Regions from separate parts of the Thalassolituus sp. ST750PaO-4 genome, predicted to be linked through region 1. Evidence: predicted binding sites of a transcription regulator. Region 1 holds the regulator's gene; each other region holds the start of a gene.
What was found. The regulator FNR, encoded in region 1, switches genes on or off when oxygen is low (the NO sensors DNR and NnrR bind a similar motif). The targets are predictions, from matches to a motif close to TTGATNTANATCAA.
Positions count from the first base shown of each region.

Region 2: a site for FNR is predicted at 2,336-2,349, ahead of HUF18_RS04290 (M43 family zinc metalloprotease). Genes of this name have one in related genera too.
Region 3: a site for FNR is predicted at 1,557-1,570, ahead of ccoM (cytochrome c oxidase subunit CcoM). Genes of this name have one in related genera too.
Region 4: a site for FNR is predicted at 2,427-2,440, ahead of HUF18_RS06730 (bacteriohemerythrin). Genes of this name have one in related genera too.

Region 1 is NZ_JABVCB010000012.1:51,785-56,444, reverse strand. It holds gene HUF18_RS13405 (heavy metal translocating P-type ATPase) at 1-891, shown strand, start outside; gene ccoS (cbb3-type cytochrome oxidase assembly protein CcoS) at 895-1,089, shown strand; gene HUF18_RS13395 (sulfite exporter TauE/SafE family protein) at 1,086-1,748, shown strand; gene fnr (fumarate/nitrate reduction transcriptional regulator Fnr) at 1,834-2,601, shown strand; gene HUF18_RS13385 (hypothetical protein) at 2,874-3,368, shown strand; gene ttcA (tRNA 2-thiocytidine(32) synthetase TtcA) at 3,492-4,343, shown strand; gene HUF18_RS13375 (hypothetical protein) at 4,384-4,660, opposite strand, start outside.
Region 2 is NZ_JABVCB010000005.1:396,390-401,049, forward strand. It holds gene HUF18_RS04265 (F0F1 ATP synthase subunit delta) at 1-107, opposite strand, end outside; gene HUF18_RS04270 (F0F1 ATP synthase subunit B) at 119-589, opposite strand; gene atpE (F0F1 ATP synthase subunit C) at 641-868, opposite strand; gene atpB (F0F1 ATP synthase subunit A) at 919-1,818, opposite strand; gene HUF18_RS04285 (F0F1 ATP synthase subunit I) at 1,842-2,210, opposite strand; gene HUF18_RS04290 (M43 family zinc metalloprotease) at 2,583-3,509, shown strand; gene HUF18_RS04295 (ParB/RepB/Spo0J family partition protein) at 3,511-4,416, opposite strand; gene HUF18_RS04300 (ParA family protein) at 4,442-4,660, opposite strand, start outside.
Region 3 is NZ_JABVCB010000008.1:285,574-290,233, reverse strand. It holds gene mltB (lytic murein transglycosylase B) at 1-406, shown strand, start outside; gene HUF18_RS10770 (septal ring lytic transglycosylase RlpA family protein) at 403-1,176, shown strand; gene ccoM (cytochrome c oxidase subunit CcoM) at 1,279-1,398, opposite strand; gene HUF18_RS10765 (tetratricopeptide repeat protein) at 1,749-3,200, shown strand; gene HUF18_RS10760 (FecR family protein) at 3,212-4,660, shown strand, end outside.
Region 4 is NZ_JABVCB010000007.1:185,844-190,503, forward strand. It holds gene HUF18_RS06715 (hypothetical protein) at 1-77, opposite strand, end outside; gene HUF18_RS06720 (hypothetical protein) at 203-628, opposite strand; gene HUF18_RS06725 (Tim44 domain-containing protein) at 1,388-2,248, opposite strand; gene HUF18_RS06730 (bacteriohemerythrin) at 2,514-2,984, shown strand; gene HUF18_RS06735 (SLC13 family permease) at 3,062-4,420, opposite strand; gene HUF18_RS06740 (M15 family metallopeptidase) at 4,582-4,660, opposite strand, start outside.

The DNA.
Region 1 (4,660 bases):
ACCGGCACCCTGACCCAGGGCAAACTAACCCTGGAGCAGGTCGAACCTCTGGCGGATCTGGATGAAGCTCAGCTGCTGGCCCTGATCGCCGGCCTTGAGAAACACTCAACCCATCCGATTGCCCGTGCCTTCCGCACCATAAAAGCGGCTGCCGTAGAGAACACCGAACAAACCGCCGGCCAGGGCATCAGCGGCCAGTGGAACGGGCACACTCTGCGCTTTGGCCGCGCCGATTATGCCTGGCCAGCTGCCCCCCTGACGGAGCCCGACAACAAGGCCGCTGGCCAGTGGCTGTTGCTCGCCAGTGATCAGCAACCGCTGGCCTGGGTGCGCCTGAATGACAGCCTGCGCCGCAACGCTGCGTCAATTGTCAGCGGACTTCAACAACGCGGTATCGCCGTGTCTCTGCTGACCGGCGACCCCGGCGCATCCGGTCAGGTGGTGGCGGATGCACTGGGCATTACCGACCTGCAGACCGGCGTCTCACCGGAACAGAAACTGGCCGCAGTGCGCGCCTGGCAGCAGGCCGGTGAGCGGGTCATGATGGTCGGCGACGGCATTAACGATGTGCCGGTACTGGCCGGTGCTGATATTGCTCTGGCCGTTAACGAAGCCACCGATCTGGCTAAGACCAACGCCGATGCCATGCTTACCAACGGTCGTCTGGAAACCTTACTGACCGCTCTGGATGGAGCCACCAAGACACGCCGTATTATTGCTCAGAACATCGGCTGGGCTTTGCTGTACAATCTCATCGCATTACCGGTGGCAGCGGCAGGTTTTGTTCCGCCCTGGGCCGCTGCGATTGGCATGTCATTCAGTTCGTTACTGGTGGTCACCAACGCCCTGCGCCTGAATCGCCTGCCGGCTCCTGACTCCTCTGAGGTTTGATCGATGGATATCATTTACATCCTGGTACCGCTGTCTTTACTGCTGATCGGCATTGCCGTGCTGATCTTTTTCTGGGCGGTGAAGAGCGGCCAGTTTGAAGACATGGAGTCCCCCGCCCACCGCATTCTGTTTGATGACGATGAGCCGATAAGTCGCCGTCAGGACGACAGCGAACAAACCCCATCTGACAAGCCATGATTGAACCCCTGTCGCTGCTGACTGCGTTTCTGCTGGGGTTGTTTGGCTCCAGCCACTGCCTGGTGATGTGCGGTGGTATTGCTGCGGCTATTGGCAGCAGCGCCGGAACTCAGCGTGTCCGGGTGACGCTGCTGTTTAACACCGGGCGCATACTGAGCTACAGCATCGCCGGGCTGATAGTCGCCAGCGCAGGTCTGTGGCTGCAGAGCCAGCACCAGTGGCTGATGCTGATCTTGCGGACACTGGCCGCGCTGATGCTGATACTGATGGGGCTCTATATTGCCCGCTGGTCACTGATGCTGACCCGTATTGAGCAACTGGGCCAGGGAATCTGGAAATACCTGCAGCCTCTGACCCGCCGTTTTATGCAATCTCCGCGTGCGATAGATCGTCTGTGGCTGGGCATGCTCTGGGGCTGGTTGCCCTGCGGCCTGATTTACAGCACGCTGAGCTGGGTTGCCGCAAATGGCCAGCCTTTGCTGGGAGCCGCCGCGATGTTCGCCTTTGGTCTGGGTACCCTGCCTGCCCTGTTTGCCAGCACACTGGCGGCCAATGTACTGACGCCGTTTCTGAGCAACAACCGCGTGCGTCAGGTTGCCGGGGGATTACTGATCGGATTTGGTTTGTGGACGGCAGCATCGGTCTGGTTACTTTCTTGACAGATCGCGCGCTAATGCCGAACATAGCCGCAACTGCTGCACTTGTTACTTACTCCGACACCGGGGTTTCACTCAGGAATCAGTCATGAAAACGACACATGTTGCGCCTGCTCCACTGCGGGGCACTCAACCACACTGCCAGACCTGCTCACTGAATGCGTTGTGTCTGCCATTGTCCCTGAACGATTCCGATATGGAGCGCCTCGACGATATCATCCGCCGTGGCCGTCCGATCCAGAAAGGTCAGCTGCTGTTCCAGCAGGGCGAAGCGTTTCAATCCGTATTTGCCGTACGCACCGGAGCCCTGAAAACCTACACTCTGGCGAGTAACGGTGAAGAACAGATTACCGGTTTTCACCTGGCCTCTGAGCTGGTTGGCCTGGCCGGTTACGATAACGGCAACTATCCGTTAACCGCCAAAGCGCTGGAAACCACCACCGTCTGTGAAATTCCGCTGCAGCAACTCGACAGTCTGGCCGATGACCTGCCGGATCTGCGTAAGCAGCTGATGCGTACAATGGGCACCGAAATCCGTCATGATCAGAACATGATGTTGCTGCTCAGCAAGAAAAACGCCGAAGAGCGCGTGGCCTCTTTCCTGATTGATATTTCCCAGCGTTATTCCCGTCGTGGTTTCTCGGCCAGTCATTTCCGCCTGCCGATGTCGCGGGTGGATATCAGTAACTATCTGGGCCTCGCGGTAGAAACCATCAGCCGCGTGTTTACCCGCTTCCAGAAAAACGGTCTGATCGAAACCCAGGGGAAAGAAGTGATTCTGCAGGACCCCGATATGCTGTATGAACTGGCCGGCCTGAATACTGAAAAAGAGTGTGCCGCTCACCCGCAAGAGTAAGCCGCTCACCCGTAAGCAAAAAAACCGGCCAGAGGCCGGTTTTTTTATGCCTGCCCTCTTATGCCTGTTTTCTGCTTATGAACACTCATGCAACGCCCTCTGGTACGGGAAATGCTTTTACCAGAATAAAGGCTGAACAGACGTTATTTTTCTGGCGCCGGTATCCAGGCTATCTATTGGCAATTGGTATAAAACCGCAGCAGATAAAATAATCTGATCTAAGATTGCAGAAACAGCGTCATTCAGCCGATATGACGTATAAGGAGGTGACCATGGGCATCTGCGCAAATGAACTGACCCGCTGGGTAATCCAGCCAACCCTGCAACGTATCGGGGTTAGTAACCCGATGGCCAGCACCCTGCTGCTGGCAACTGCGGCTCAGGAATCGGCTCTTGGATCGCACCTCAAAGCCGCCGGTCAACGGGCTCTCGGCATTTACCGCATTCACAGCCTGACCCACCGCCATGTATGGGACGCTTATCTGGCGCAACAGCCGGAACTGGCCAGCACCGTGCGCGGCCTTGCCAGCCAGCATGATTTTCTCAGTCACCCCCATGCCGAGCTGACCACCAACCTGTCTTATGCCACCGCCATTGCCTGGTTTATCTATGCCCGCAATGATGATTTTGTTCTGCCCGCCGATGCAACCGCAGAACAGCTCGCACGTCTGTGGAAACGTTTTTACCATCCCCGCAGCGGTGTCAGCATTGAAGAGTTCTGCGCCAGTCTCGGTACAGCCACCGCCCTGCTCAACCGTGCAGCCTGAGCAGGCGTACCTTTTCTCAAAGTCCCCGAACAACATTCCTTTTTAACTGCCTGACCTGCGCAGGCGGTTCCTTCACCCGATGCATTCTGCTATAAAGCGGGCGCAATTATTCAGGGTGTTTTTATGATCGAATCCGCTGCCGAGCGCAAAGAGCAACTCGAGTTCAACAAACTGCAGAAGCGCCTGCGCCGCAATGTCGGCAAGGCCATCGAAGACTACCGCATGATCGAAGACGGCGATAAGGTCATGGTTTGCCTGTCCGGCGGTAAAGATTCGTACACCATGCTCGATATTCTGCTGAGTCTGCAGAAAAGCGCACCGATTCACTTTGATATCGTGGCGGTGAATATGGATCAGAAGCAGCCCGGATTTCCTGAACATGTGCTGCCGGAGTATCTGAGCCAGCTGGGTATTGAGTATCACATCGTCGAGAAAGATACCTACAGCGTAGTGAAAGAAATTATTCCGGAAGGTAAAACCACCTGCAGCCTGTGCTCTCGCCTGCGTCGTGGCACTCTGTATGGCTTTGCCGAGAGTATTGGCGCCAATAAAATCGCTCTTGGTCACCATCGTGACGACATCATCGAAACCCTGTTCCTCAATATGTTCCATGGTGGCAAGCTCAAGGCTATGCCGCCGAAACTGCTGAGTGACGACCAGAAACACGTGCTGATCCGTCCGCTGGCTTATTGCAAAGAAAAAGACATCGAGAAATTTTCCCAGGCACGGGGCTTCCCGATCATTCCGTGCAACCTGTGTGGCTCACAGGAAAACCTGCAACGTCAGAATATTAAGATGATGCTGGAACAGTGGGACAAAGAGCAGCCGGGACGCAGTGAGAATATCTTTGCCGCCATCTGTAATGTGGCACCGTCACAGTTAGGCGATACCCAGTTGTTTGATTTTGTCACCCTGCAGGACAAGCAGGATAAAGGCCATCTGTTTACCCGTCTGGATGTGGTTCAGATCGACTGATCTGAAGCTGATACCGGGCGCAGCCAAAAGAAAAAGGCGGTCACAGACCGCCTTGCAACAGACTGGTGACCAGCAGCTGATATTCTCCCGGCCCCTTCACAACAAGCTCCATTTTATAACGCCGGTCAGTGATGATGGATTCAGCCAGTGCCGTCAGGTGACAGGCATCGGGACTCAGTTGCGGCTGGGGCATCTGCAGATGAACCTGATACTGTCCTTCCAGCTCTTCTACACGCACCGTTGAGATCGCCTGAGTTTCACTGCCGGCAATGCCTTTACGGATCCACTGCAGATAAATGCCATGCGGGCCTTTCACA
Region 2 (4,660 bases), on a different contig from region 1:
GCCAGTAATGCCAGGTCCGCAGACCAGGCGTCCAATGCACCTTTCTCACTTGCTTCAGCAAACACCGCTTTGGCGTATGGCCGAGCGAGAGTTGTTAATTCAGCCATGGAAACCTCGCTTACAGCTCGTCAGCTAATTGGTTCAGCAGCTCAGAGTGAGCGGCTGCATCAACTGACTTACCAAGAATTTTGGCTGCACCGGCCACGGCCAGCTCAGACACCTGCTTGCGCAGAACTTCTTTAGCGCGGTTCACCTCTTGCTCAACTTCAGCTTGAGCAGCAGCTACCAGACGCTCACCTTCGGCGCGAGCAGCTTCTTTAGCTTCGTCGACGATTTGGTTAGCGCGTTTGTTAGCCTGTTCGATGATTTCAGCAGCTTTTTCTTTACTTTCACGCAGCTGGGAAGCGGCTTTTTCTTGAGCCAGTTCCAGGTCACGTTCGGCACGGTTAGCTGCGTCCAGACCATCGGCAATTTTCTTTTCGCGTTCTTGCATAGCACCCAGCAGGTGAGGCCATACAAACTTCATGCAGAACCACACGAAGATAGCGAAAGTGATGATCTGGCCGATCAGAGTCGCGTTAATGTTCACGCCAGAGCCCTCATGTTCATTGATTAAGGAAGTTCGTTGTTACATGAACCCTTAGGCAGCGAACATCAGGTACAGACCCAGACCAACACCGATCATTGGCACGGCGTCCAACAGACCAGCGATCAGGAACATTTTACCTTGCAGCATTGGACCCAGTTCAGGCTGACGAGCAGTACCTTCCAGCAGACGACCACCCAGCAGACCAAAACCGATTGCTGTGCCCAGAGCACCCAGACCGATCATCAGAGCCGCAGCCAGGAATACCAGACCTTGTTCCATAGTTATCTCCAAATATAGAAGTTAAGTTAGTGAGTTAAGGGTTAAAAAAATTAATGATCTTCGTGCGCCATGCTCAGATACACGATGGTCAACATCATGAAAATGAACGCTTGCAGTGTGATCACCAAAATGTGGAAAACAGCCCAGGCCCACTGCAGGACACCGCCCAGCAGACCGAGGAAAGCACCAGCAGAGAACATCAGCGCGATCAAGATGAAGATCATCTCACCGGCATACATGTTACCGAACAAACGCAGTGCCAGAGAGATCGGCTTAGCGATCAGTGCGATCGATTCCAGGAAGAAGTTAACCGGAATGAACAGCGCCTGGACAACAGGGTTTTTCGCATTGAATGGGTGCAGCGTCAGCTCGCCCACAAAACCGCCGATACCTTTAACCTTGATGGAGTAGAAAATCATCATGGCAAAAACAGTCAGAGCCATACCCAGGGTGATATTCACGTCAGTAGAAGGAACAACCTTCATGTAGTGAACGCCCAAAGCACCAAAAATGGTTGGCAGCACGTCAACCGGGATCAAATCCATGAAGTTCATCATGAAGACCCAGGTAAAAATAGTCAGGGAAAGAGGCGCAACCAGTGCATTTTTGCCATGGAATGCTTCTTTAACGGTGTTGTCGATAAACTCGACGATCATTTCCACGAAGTTCTGGAAGCCGGTAGGCACCGCAGTGGTGGCCTTTTTGGCAGCACGCCAGAACAAAAACATCAGCATGGCGCCGAGACCGAAAGACCAGCCAAGGGAATCCACGTGTACCGCAGAAAAGCCCATATCTGCTGCTTCCTGGCCGCTGTGAGCCATAGTCCAGGTCGCTTCAGTCAGTTCAGTTTCAGTACCATCCGCATTATGACGAACATAACCAGCAGGCAGTTTGCCGTAGGTCAGATTGGTTAAATGGTGCGAGATATACTCTTGGGAGTTACCAGCCATTGTTCACTCTCAATTCCAAAGGTTTATAAATTAGCTATCTTTGCTGCGGCCAGATGGCCCAGCTGCACTGTTATGAACGCAGCAAACAGTGCCAGAACATTCAGAGGCTCGACGCGCTGAAAAATCACAGCAAAACTCAGCGCCGTCAGCACAAATTTCCAGGATTCCCCCTGGTAAAACGACTGTACGATCTGTACAGAAGACCGGGCTCCGCTATAACGGAACGCACGCCAGACAAAGTACGCATTAGGCAGGGCGCAGGTTAAGCCCCCCAACAATGCCGACTTGGCGGCTACATCGCTATGCAACCAGGCAACCAATGCGGCCAGAACCGTCAGGATCAGTTGTAAAATCACGATCCGGTAGGCCGGAGGACGCGGTATGCCTGTCATCCTTAGCCCCACAATTGGTCAAAAATCTGCAACAGCCTATTTTAAGGCGCGGTGATTATATTGGCTCGACCCTTCAGCTTCAACCGAAACCGGGGGGCAAAACGAGAATAATTCGACCAATAGGTATGATGCAGGTCAGGCAAAGGCTGAATCCCGCGCCAGTTTGAGCTGCGCGAGTCCCAACGTCAGGATTTGTCAGGCTTACGTAAGAAAGTGATGACTTACTTAATGCTGCCTGAGCGCCACTCTCAGACGCCCCGTGGCATCCTGACGTTTATGCCTCCGAAGGGTACACAGAGTTCTATCAATAGCCATTTGCATTCGCCCTTCACACGCATAGGCTGCCCCTTTTGCTTTTGTCCGGAACAACCAATGAAGAAGGGAATCCTCTTACTGCTGCTATCGCTGCTCAGTGCCTGCGGCGGCGACAATAACTCATCCCAGAGCCCTACGCCACAGCCAGAAAACCCCGACACGCCTGTCGCCGGCCTGACCATCCCGGTGGTGGTTCATGTCATGGAGCATCCCGCGTCTGATGACAGCCGTATCAGCGTCGCTAAAGTTCACTCGCAGATAGCCGCACTGAACCGTGCATTCAACCGCCAGAATGATGACCTGAGCCAGGTGCCGGCAGAGTTTCAGCCATTTATCGCCGATATGCAGATCCGCTTTGAACTGGCCACGACCGACCCGCAGGGGCAACCAACCACCGGCATTACCCGCACCACGCAGAATATTGAGCTGGCACCGGAGGAATACCGCTGGGGTTATCGCTATCTGCATTACAGCGCTTTAGGTGGTAAAGACCCCTGGCCACGGGAGCGCTATCTCAATATCTGGGTCAGTGATATGCGCGACCACCATGGCAAAGTTGGGCTGGCCGGACGCGCCAGCCTGCCCGGCGACCCGGCGGAAGAAGATGGTGTGCTTATCGCCACCTTGGCTTTTGGCACAGAACCGCCACTGGAGCAGGGGCTGCATCTGGGCAAAACCACCGCCCACGAAGTCGGCCACTGGCTGGGGCTGAAACACATCGCCGGTGAGCAGGAGAGCTGTAACGTTGATGACGGCATCAGTGATACACCACTGAGCAGCAGTAATTACGGCGGCCTGAACCCCTCCCACCCGAGTTCAACCTGCGGCAGCGCCGATATGTTTATGAACTATATGTCACTGGCCCGTGACGAGAGCCTGCTGATGTTCAGTCAGGGTCAGAAAGCTGCGATCTGGTCGGTATTAGAAGAAGGGGGAGTGAGGCATTCACTGCTGCTGAACAGCCGCAATGCCTCCGCGCAGTAACTTACTTGATATGCGCCAGAATGCCGTCCAGCTCATCCAGATTGGTGTAGTTAATCACCAGCTGGCCTTTGCCTTTGGCACTGTGCTTGATGGCGACTTTGGCGCCCAGACGATCGCCCAGTAAACGCTCCAGACGCTGAATATCCGGGTTGGGTTTGCTGGCGGTTTTATCTGCGCTTTTGCCTTCCTGCAGATGACGCACCAGCGCTTCGGTCTGGCGTACAGTCAGCGTACGGCTGACAACCTGCGCCGCGGCTTCGCTCTGTTGGCCACCACTTAAGCCGAGCAAGGCGCGGGCATGGCCCATTTCGATATCGCCGTGTTCGAGCAGGCGCTTTACGTCTTCGTTCAGGTTCATCAGACGCAGCAGGTTGGCAACGGTGGCGCGGTTTTTACCTACGGCTTCAGCGACTTCCATCTGCGTCAGTTCAAACTCGTGCTGCAGGCGGTGCAGAGCCGCCGCTTCTTCCATCGGATTCAGGTTTTCACGCTGAATATTCTCAATCAGCGCCATGGCAATGGCAGCATCGTCGGCTACGTCACGAATCAAAGCCGGAACGGTATCGAGCTGCGCCAGCTGGCAGGCGCGCCAGCGGCGCTCACCGGCAATGATTTCAAAACGATCGTCGGCACTGGTCAGCGGACGCACCACAATCGGCTGCATCAGACCCTGCGCCTTAATAGAGGCCGCCAGTTCTTCCAGTGCTTCCGGCTGAATGTCTTTGCGCGGCTGATACTGGCCCGGCTGAATCCACTCGACCGGCAGGTGACGCAATTCACCGGCTTCTGCCGGCAGGTTGCTTTCAATGTTCTCTGCGTTGTCCGGCTGAGTGGCGACGGCAGCCGCCCGCGAGCTGGTCAGCAGGGCGTCGAGGCCACGGCCAAGGCCGCGTTTTTTCTTTGTCATGCGTTCAGATAACCTTATTCAGCTTTCAGGCCGTCGCGGCCTGACGGGTGCGGCGGTTCATTTCTCCGGCCAGGGCCAGATAAGCAACCGCACCACGCGAGGATTTGTCATAACTCAGCACCGGCACGCCGTGGCTTGGCGCTTCGGCCAGACGCACATTGCGCGGAATCACAGTGCCATACACCCGGTCGCCGAAATGGCTGATCAACTGGGTCGAAACATCAACGGTGAGGCTGTTACGCGG
Region 3 (4,660 bases), on a different contig from region 1:
TCCTACCAGTTTTCTGAACTACGCCGTTGATGCCGACAAAGACGGTAAGCGTGATCTGTGGGGGAATCCTGCGGATGCGATTTTCAGCGTCGCCAACTACTTCAAACGCCACGGCTGGCGCACCGGTGAAGCCGTAACCCAACGCGTTCGGGTCAGCGGTAAAGACTATGAAGAAATCATCAACGACAGCCTCAAACCCAAATGGACCGTTGCCGAATTAAAAGCACTGGGCGTGGAACCGACCAACAAAGTCGCCGAAGACCGCCCCGCGAACCTGATCCGTCTGCAGGGAAAAGTCGGTGCAGAATTCTGGCTCGGTGAGCACAATTTTTATGTTATCACCCGCTACAACCACAGCCGCATGTATGCCATGGCCGTCTATCAGTTGAGTGAGGCGCTGCGTTGAGAGCGGTTACCCTTCTGCTGGCACTGACACTGGTGCTGGCAGGCTGTGCGACCTCGCGTTATCAGCACGCCAACGACTTCACTCCGGCAACCGTTGCCGATATCCACAATCTGCCGGAACCGGAACCTAAAGCAGAGCCCCGCAGCAGCATGGGTAATCCGCGCAGCTACCAGGTATTCGGCAAGGAATATCAGGTGATGGACAAAGCCGATAACTACAAAGAACGCGGTATTGCTTCCTGGTACGGTATGAAATTTCATGGTCACCGCACCTCAAACGGCGAAATTTACGACGTTTATCAGTTCAGCGCCGCCCACAAAACCCTGCCTCTGCCCAGCTATGTCCGTGTTACCCGGGTTGATAACGGCAAATCCATTATCGTGCGGGTCAATGACCGCGGGCCGTTCCACGAAGGCCGGATTATTGATCTGTCCTATGCTGCTGCCGTTCGCCTTGGCATCAATAAAATGGGCACGGCCGTGGTTGATGTTGAAGTTGTCACCCCACCCCATGCCCACAGCGTACGCTGGGTGCAGGTCAGCGCGTTGTCAGATGCCGCCGCCGCGCAACGGCTGCAGGCCAGCCTGCAGCGCTCACTGGCGCCCATGACCTGGCCGGTCAGCATCAGCACTCAGGATGGCGGAGCCGGTTTACATAAAGTGCGAATCGGACCAGTGCCCGAGGGCGATGATCTGCAGGCCGTACTGGACCGGCTTAATCAGCTGAATATCCGCCAGCCACTGCTGCTGGCTGCTCACCAGCTGAACTGATCACAACAAAGAGACAAAAAAAGGGGCCATGACGATCAACGTCAGGCCCAGAGGCAAGGTACTCAGCGCAGAAACAGTAAAACTAAAGCGTGTTGGCCCGGCTTATTCACCAGTACCGTGTTTTTCGATGTCTTTCTTAACAGCCCAGTAAACGCCGCCAAAGAAGGCGCAGGTCAGGGCAACAATAATCAGGCCGGAAAATACAACTTCATCCATAAACATAGTGCTCACCTCTCAGTTAAGCCGTGCAGTTCGAAGCGGCAATGGCTGCGTTGGCTGCTTCATTGCGCTTGGTATGAAGTCACTTTAGCAAGGGGCCGGAAGGCAGAATTGATGTAAATCAACGAAAAAATCGCCCCTGAAAGAGGTTGATACGGAGCTTGATGCACATCAAATAACCATACAGTTATTATGACTAATGGTGTAAACCTTGCTACCTGAACATGCTGAGCATCAACAATCCTGCGCAGATCCCTTGCAGCCATGCAGCAGACAGACACTGCGCAATTATTGGTATTTATCGTCAGTCAGTGCACACTATGTAAACCGGCGACCATAAAGGACTGAGCAAGGTGAAAGGACCAATTACACAAGCTGCTTCACTGCTGCTGTGCGGATCATTGTTCTCTGCGGCCCTGCTGCAGGCGGAAGAACAACCCGCCGCCGGAACGTCCTCTGTGACAGAGGCAACGGCAGAAGTTCCGGCAGACCAAGCCACACCAGCCCTAACGCCTGTTACACCAGGTGCAGCGCCCGAAGCAGATACCACAACACTGGCACGAACCAATCAGCAACTGTCACAACTGATCCGGCAGCAGGACTACCAGAGCGCCTATCAACTGGCACAACCACTGCTCAGCCTTTACGAAGGCGACCCGTCATTCGATTTTTATTACGCATTCAGCGCTGCCCAGCTTGGATATTTCAATGAAGCCTTATTCGGCTTCGAGCGCCTCAGCAGCAACTACCCGGCAGTTGCCCGCTACCGTCTGGAGTTAGCACGTGCTTACTATTACCTTGGTAATCACGATGCTGCCGAGCAGGAGTTCAGCCGGGTTCAGAGTACCAACCCGCCTGCCCAGGTCCGGGAGACCATTGCACAGTTCCTGCAACGTATTCAGGAGCAGCGCCAGAGCGTGATGCCTGCCTGGGGAGGTTTTGTCTCCGCCAGCGGCGGTTATGACTCCAACTACAATACCGCCACTGATCTCAATGAGGTCGACCTGCTCGACGGCCTGCTGACCGCGCGCCTGAGCCGTGATCAGCGCGCTAAAGGCAGTGGCTACTATCAGCTGCGGGCCCAGGGCAGTTATATCAGCCCACTGACACAGCGCAGCGCCATCGACCTGCAGTTAGGAGCCAGCCGCAAAGACAACGCCGCCGATGATCTGTTTGATCTGGATAACCTCTACGCCAGCGGCGGTATGCGGATGGTCCGTGGACGTCACAATCTGCGGCTTGGCGGTCGTTACAGCCACTATTGGCTGGGCCGGGATGATCTGCTGTCAGACCTGTCGGCGAATCTGGAATGGAACTACCAGCTGGCCAGCGAATGGCAGAGTCAGACCCGTCTGACACTGAGTAGCCAGGACAATAAGCTCAATGATGATCTCGACCTGCTGCAGGCCGAACTTCAGGCGGGTGCCGCTTTTTCAGCCGGATCGCTCTCAGCCCAGTTTGCACTGGTGCTGGCCACCGATGACGGCGAACAGGAGTATCAGGCACGGGACACGCAGGGTATTAACCTGAGTGCTCAGCAACTGCTGAACATTCACAGCAGTCTGTATGCCAGCCTGATTCTGCGCGACTACCAGTTTCAGGGGGCATTTCCGGCAGACAACCTGCTCGCCGCCGGCGAAACCCGTGCCGAGCAAATGATCCAGCTGGTACTGGGCTACGGCTATACCCTGTTACCAGCCCTGACCCTTTACACCCAGGCCAGCCAGGTCCGTTACAACAGCAATCTCCCCTTGTACGAATATGACCGCACGCTGCTCGAAGCGGGCATCAACTGGACATTCTGATGGAGGCCATCATGCACCGGATTACACGTTCAGCCTGCCTGTTTCAGGCAATGGTTATTCTGCTGATGATGTTCACACTGAACTCAGCCCGCGCAGCCGAACTGGCCGGCCACATAATCATGGTAAAAGGCGATGTCACTGCGCAGGCAGCCGATGGCAGCAGCCGCAATCTGAAGCGCCGCGATGAAATTTACCCCAGCGACACCATTCGTACCGGTACCGGCAGCCGCGTACAGATCCGCTTTATCGATAACGCCCTGCTGGCTCTGCAGGAAAACAGCCAGCTCAGTATTCATGCCTACCAGCAGGCCGATGCCGATGGCAAAGGGGGCAAGGTGCTGATGGAACTGGTGGAAGGTGGGTTCCGCACCCTGACCGGCAGTATTGGCAAAGGCAATAAAGAGGCTTACCGGGTCGACACCCCCGTTGCCAGCATCGGTATCCGTGGCACGCTCTACAGCGCCTTACTGGCCAAAGGCCAGCTGATGGCGGGAGTCTGGAAAGGAGGCATTACGCTGTCCTCAGATCAGGGCGATTTTAATCTTGGTCAGAATGCTGATTTCAACTTTGGCGTACTGGGTAACACTGGCTTTCAGGGAATGCTGGAAGCACCGCAGGCACTGGATAATGCAGATTCTGACGTCATACCAGACAGCATGAGTACAACCGGTTCAGAAAATCCGGATGGCAGCACACCACCTCCCGGAACAGCCACTACCAGCCCGGCTACAACGGTACTGAATAACACCAGCGGCGATAACAAAGTTCCGCCACCTCTTGATCAGGATGCCGACAGTGGTCATGAAGATACCTTGAAAGAAGCCGGTAATCTGATTGATAACACCCCTCCTGATGGTGGAGACGGTGGTGATGGTGGCGACGGCGGTCCTGTGATCACCTCACCGGATCTGCGCCTGAGTTCGGAAGAATTCACCGCCTTTCTCACCAGTACCAGCGTCGGCAGCATTATTGTTAATGGCAAAGCAATTCCTGTATCCGCTTTCCGTGACGAGCGTGGCGAGCCGGTGTTTGTATCCGTCGACGACAATAACGGTATTGATATCACCCGTTACAGTGGCACAACCGACAGTACATTGCTGCCGGAGATGGCGGATATTGCCGGTATTGAATGGGGCATCTGGAACGGCAGCGCAGAGGCGCCGGTTTCACAGTTGCTGGAAGAAAGTTCGCTGGTTGTCACCGCTGTCGAATCGCCGGTTATATGGGTGATTGCCAATCCCGCCCTTGAAGGCAATATCCCCACCTCAGGCTCGGTATATTTCGGCGGCACTCAGGCCCTGGGAACAGACAGCAAAGGGAATGCTCTGCTCAGTGCCAGCGGCAATTTTGATCTGGATTTTGCTACCGGTATTGTCAGTAATGGTTTTCTGAGTGCTGACTATGCTGATGGCAGTGGTGGCCAGAGTATCGGCGGTAATTTCTGGAACGCCGACTTTACC
Region 4 (4,660 bases), on a different contig from region 1:
GTATCTGGATTCTCTCGATGGGCATCTTCGCCGTTTCTTAGTTGCCAATAGTCTTCTTCAAAATTGGCTAATTGCATGAACTCTCCTTGATGCATAACGCTGAGTGCAGTGGCAGTTTATGGAGTGGCGTTTTGTGCTAGCGTAGCGACCAACACAAAAGAAGCCACGGAAAAAACTGTCCGACTGGCACGACTTGTTAGGGCTAGTCACTGCTTGAACCAACAAATATCCAGCGCTGACCTTTCGAATGGATGTCATACGCAAAATCCCAAAATACTGGATAAGCAGGATGACCATTTTTAAAGCCAAACTCAACAACCATTTCTGCATCTTCGATACCGATACTTGAAAATACCCTGCTCATCAATTCGGATATTTCAATCTTTTTGGATTCTAGCTCTAAGGGACCTGAACCTGTATCACCTTTATATAAAACCATATTCATTATTTCAGACATCGCCTCTTTCGGAGTAGAAGGAACTACACCTGAAATTTCGCTGTCTTTCGAAACCAACATTTTAAGAGTATCGATTAGGCCCGCCCCTGGATCGGCAGGACCATAAAGATTAAACCAAACTTCGTAGTTATTTCCGTAAAGAAGATATTCAATTCTTTTGAACTCTTCCAATCTAGTATCTCGCACGATTCTCATAGAGCCCTAACAGTTTCTTAGTAGGCATGCTCATTAACACACCTAAGCCCTTATTCAGATTTCCAGCCTAACCCATTGTCCAGGCTGTAAAAATCATCGTTATTTTCTTTCTTGTCTGGATATAAACGCACATGCGCGCTTTTACCCTCAAGCGCTCTTTACACTTTGCGCGTTATCACTTTTCGCAGAATCTTAAGTGATTGATTTTCTTCCATTCTTTCTGAACTGAAGGTGTCAATCTGCGCATGCGCGTTTTTCTGCCGGAGCGTAAACGCGCATCAGATTCCATAAACAGTAAAATATACTGGTTGTTTGTATATTATTTTGCGTTGGTGATTTTCAGTGCTTTTCTGGCAGTGAAAATCGTTCTGGTCTGCTTGTATTCCAGACACGCTGCCGCCCGTCCTTGTATACGCAGGGCAGGAATCGCGTGGTTTTATCATTCGGGATTGTAAGCGGGGAGGGCGTGTGTCCGGACGGTGTGTTCGTACGATATGGCGGCATCCCTGCAGAGGTCTGAGAGTACTGAACTTCATGGAGCGATTCAATAATTGATAGAAACAGTTACAACTGGCACAAGGCGGCAATGCCGTATTACCCATAGTCGGGCTGGTTCAGGCTCTGCTGAGTAGCGCTGTGCGGGCGGCCATAAAAAACAGGGCAGCACATTGTGCTGCCCTGTTTCTGTCATGCTAAAAAGCATTTGCCGGTGTTCCGGCAAAATAACCGCGACGGTTATTCGGCCTGAATGCCCACAATTAACCATGGCGCGTTGTCTTTGCTCAGATCGCGCTCCAGATGCCAGATATCAAAAATACCGTCTTCGGATTTTTCCAGCAGGTCGCGTACGCGGCCTTTAAACAGCAGGCTGATTTCGGCGTTGTCTCCGGCCTGACCGGCGGCGACGATTTCGGCGCTTAAATCCAGCACTTCGGTTTGTGGTGGCACCATCATGCGGTTGCGCTGGTTGGCGAGGGCGGCATACAGGCCCGGGCTGACGTATTCAGCGATGGTGTCGAGGTTGCCCTGATTCCAGGCTTCCTGCACTTCACGGTAGTGCTGTAAGGCGCCGTCGATAAAGGCTTGCTGATCAAAACCTGCTGGCAGATCAATGCTGGCTTCGGTAGCAAAAGCGGCGCTGTTGCCAGAGGCCGGAGCAGCACCGCTGTCGGCCAGGTTGCCCATATCGAAGCTCTGACGTTGCTGGGTAGCATTACCGGCAGCGGAATAAGCACTCTGTGGCGCATTGTGCTGAGCGGCGCGGCCACGTAACAGCTTAAACAGAACAAAGCCAACCAGCGCCAGCAGCAGAATATCCATCATCTGAATGCCTTCAAACGCGCCGCTGCCCAGCAGGTAGGCGAACAGACCACCGGCCAGAAGGCCGCCCAGCAGGCCTTTACCCAGGCCACTGCCCGGACGGGCGCTATTGGCTGGCTGCTGTTTCTGGGTCTGATCCGGGGTGGCTTTTTTCTGCTGGAAAGGTACAGATTTGGTTTTGCCAAAACCACCGGAGCCAAAGCGTGCCGCATCTGCGGTGCTGGCGAGTCCGAAGGTAAGCATCAGGGCGGTGAACAGGGTCCAGAAGGCTTTCATAGTATCCTCGTTGTATTTTTATGCCGGTCTTTCTGCATAGTGTTTCCGCAGAAAAGCCATTTTCAGGCATGCATCATAGGGCAGTGAGAAGGGGGCGTCATGCAGGGAATTGGCAGGAATCGTAAATGTGATGGACGTTTTATTTTGCGTGAATTTAACCATTCAAAGTGTGTGTGAATTGATTCAGGTCAATTTCTGATCAGGCCATTTCTCTAGACTCGCCGGAGTCTATTAATAAAAACAACAGCGACAGGATGTTCCGGCTATGGATATGTATGAGTGGACCGCTGACCTTAATCTGGGAATTGAGGTAATTGATGCTCAGCATCGGCAGATTGTGCAGTACATCAATGATCTGACCCATGCTATTGGTTCTGAAGATGTTGATGAAGTCTTTGATGTTATGGAGCGCCTGCGCGACTACACCCTTGACCATTTTGCCTTTGAAGAGCAATTAATGAATCAGGCGGGCTATGTTTTGCTGAGTGCTCACCAGATGGTGCATCGCCGCTTTGAAGATAAAATTTCCCGTATGCAGGAAGAGCTGACCAGCGGTCGTGATCCTTTTGGTATCGCCCGCCGGGTACGTACTTCATTAATGGCGTGGCTTATTCAGCATATCCGCCACGAAGATGTTGATTATGTGCCGGTGGTAAAAAAAGTACTGAAACGGGAAGAAGGCTGGATTAACTCGGCCTTAAAGCGGATTTTTGGTAACAACACCTCCAACGCCTGATCATACTCTCTGGCATAAAAAACGGCTGACGCTTTTGGCGGACAGCCGTTTTTTTATACGTTTTTACGGGCTTGTATTTACCAGAACAACCAGGCGAACAGGGTCAGTACAATAATACAGGCCAGGTTCAGCCAGATGCCTGCTCGCATCATTTCGCTTTGCTGCACATAACCGCTGCCAAACACGATGGCATTGGGCGGCGTGGCGACCGGCAGCATAAAGGCGCAGGATGCGGCGATAGCAATCAGTGCCGACAGAATAACCGGTGATACACCCAGACTGTCAGCAATGGCCGCAAACACCGGTACTAACAGTGCGGCGCTGGCGGTGTTGCTGGCAAACTCGGTAAGAAACACCACGAAGGTCACAATACTCAGCAGTGCTACGAGAGTGCCGCCGGAGTGAAGAAAATCGCCGATACTGTGCGCCAGAAATTCACTGGTGCCGGTGGTTTTTAAAATTGCGCTGAGGCACAGACCACCACCGAACAATAACAGCACACTCCAGTCGGTGGTTTTTTCAATGTCTTTCCAGGTTACAACGCCGCTGACTGCGAGTGCGATTATTGCGCTGATGCCAATAACGCTATCAAACGAGGCAAGGCCACCAAGCCAGGAGTTTAACGGCGCACTGAATATCCAGCACAGTACGGTCAGGGTAAAAATGGCGAGGGTAATACGTTTGTTGTTATCCCAGACCAGAGTACTTTTCTGCACGCTGAAGCGTTGGTTCAGATCGGGCTTAAGTACCCAGTACAGTACGCCGACAGCAACCGGCAGCAGAACCAGCGTAACCGGCAGCGCCAGTTTCATCCAATCCACAAATGTCATGCCATTTTGTGCCGCTGCAATGGCATTCGGCGGGCTGCCAACCAGTGTGGCAATACCGCCAATACTGGCGCAGTAGGCAACGCCGAGCAGGGTAAATACATAGGTGCGGTGATGTTTTTCCCGGTCAAGCTGGCTGAGCATACCCAGCACCAACGGCAGCATCATGGCAGCCGTTGCTGTGTTACTGACCCACATCGACAGGCCGGCCGATACGGCAAACATCATCAGTACCGCAATGACCAGACGGCCACGGGCAATATTCAGTACTTTATTGGCGATAGCTCGGTCGAGTTCCTGAGCATGCAGTGCTGAAGCCAGGGCAAAGCCGCCGAGAAACAAAAAGATAATAGGGTCGGCAAAGTTACCCAGTGCCTGGGGTGTTTTAAAAATGCCGAAACCGACGGCCAGAATGGGTACCAGTAATGCGGTTACCGATACATGAATGGCTTCGGTCAGCCACAGCACGGCAACAAACACCAGAATACTCAGCCCGGTGACCACCGCCGGAGCAAAGGGCAGGGTTTTGAGTAACAGCGCAAACAGCAGAATGTCGGCACCTAAAATCAGCGGCCCACGCCAGCGCCGGAAAAAAACGGAAGAAAACATACCCCTACCTTTATTAATGGTAATAGACCAGCATACTGCGTGGCTCGGGCGGCTGCCAGTCGGGTTTATAAGAAGGGGCGCTAGGTATAAATACGGTAACAGGCGGCAGGTTTTAGTCTGATATGAGTAAAACCATGCTGCCGTGCGGAGTCTTTAGCGGTTTACTCTTCTGTGTATTCTGCTGTTGGCAGAAAATCAAAATACTGATCGGGGTAGGGTTCATCGGCAAGAGTAAAGTGC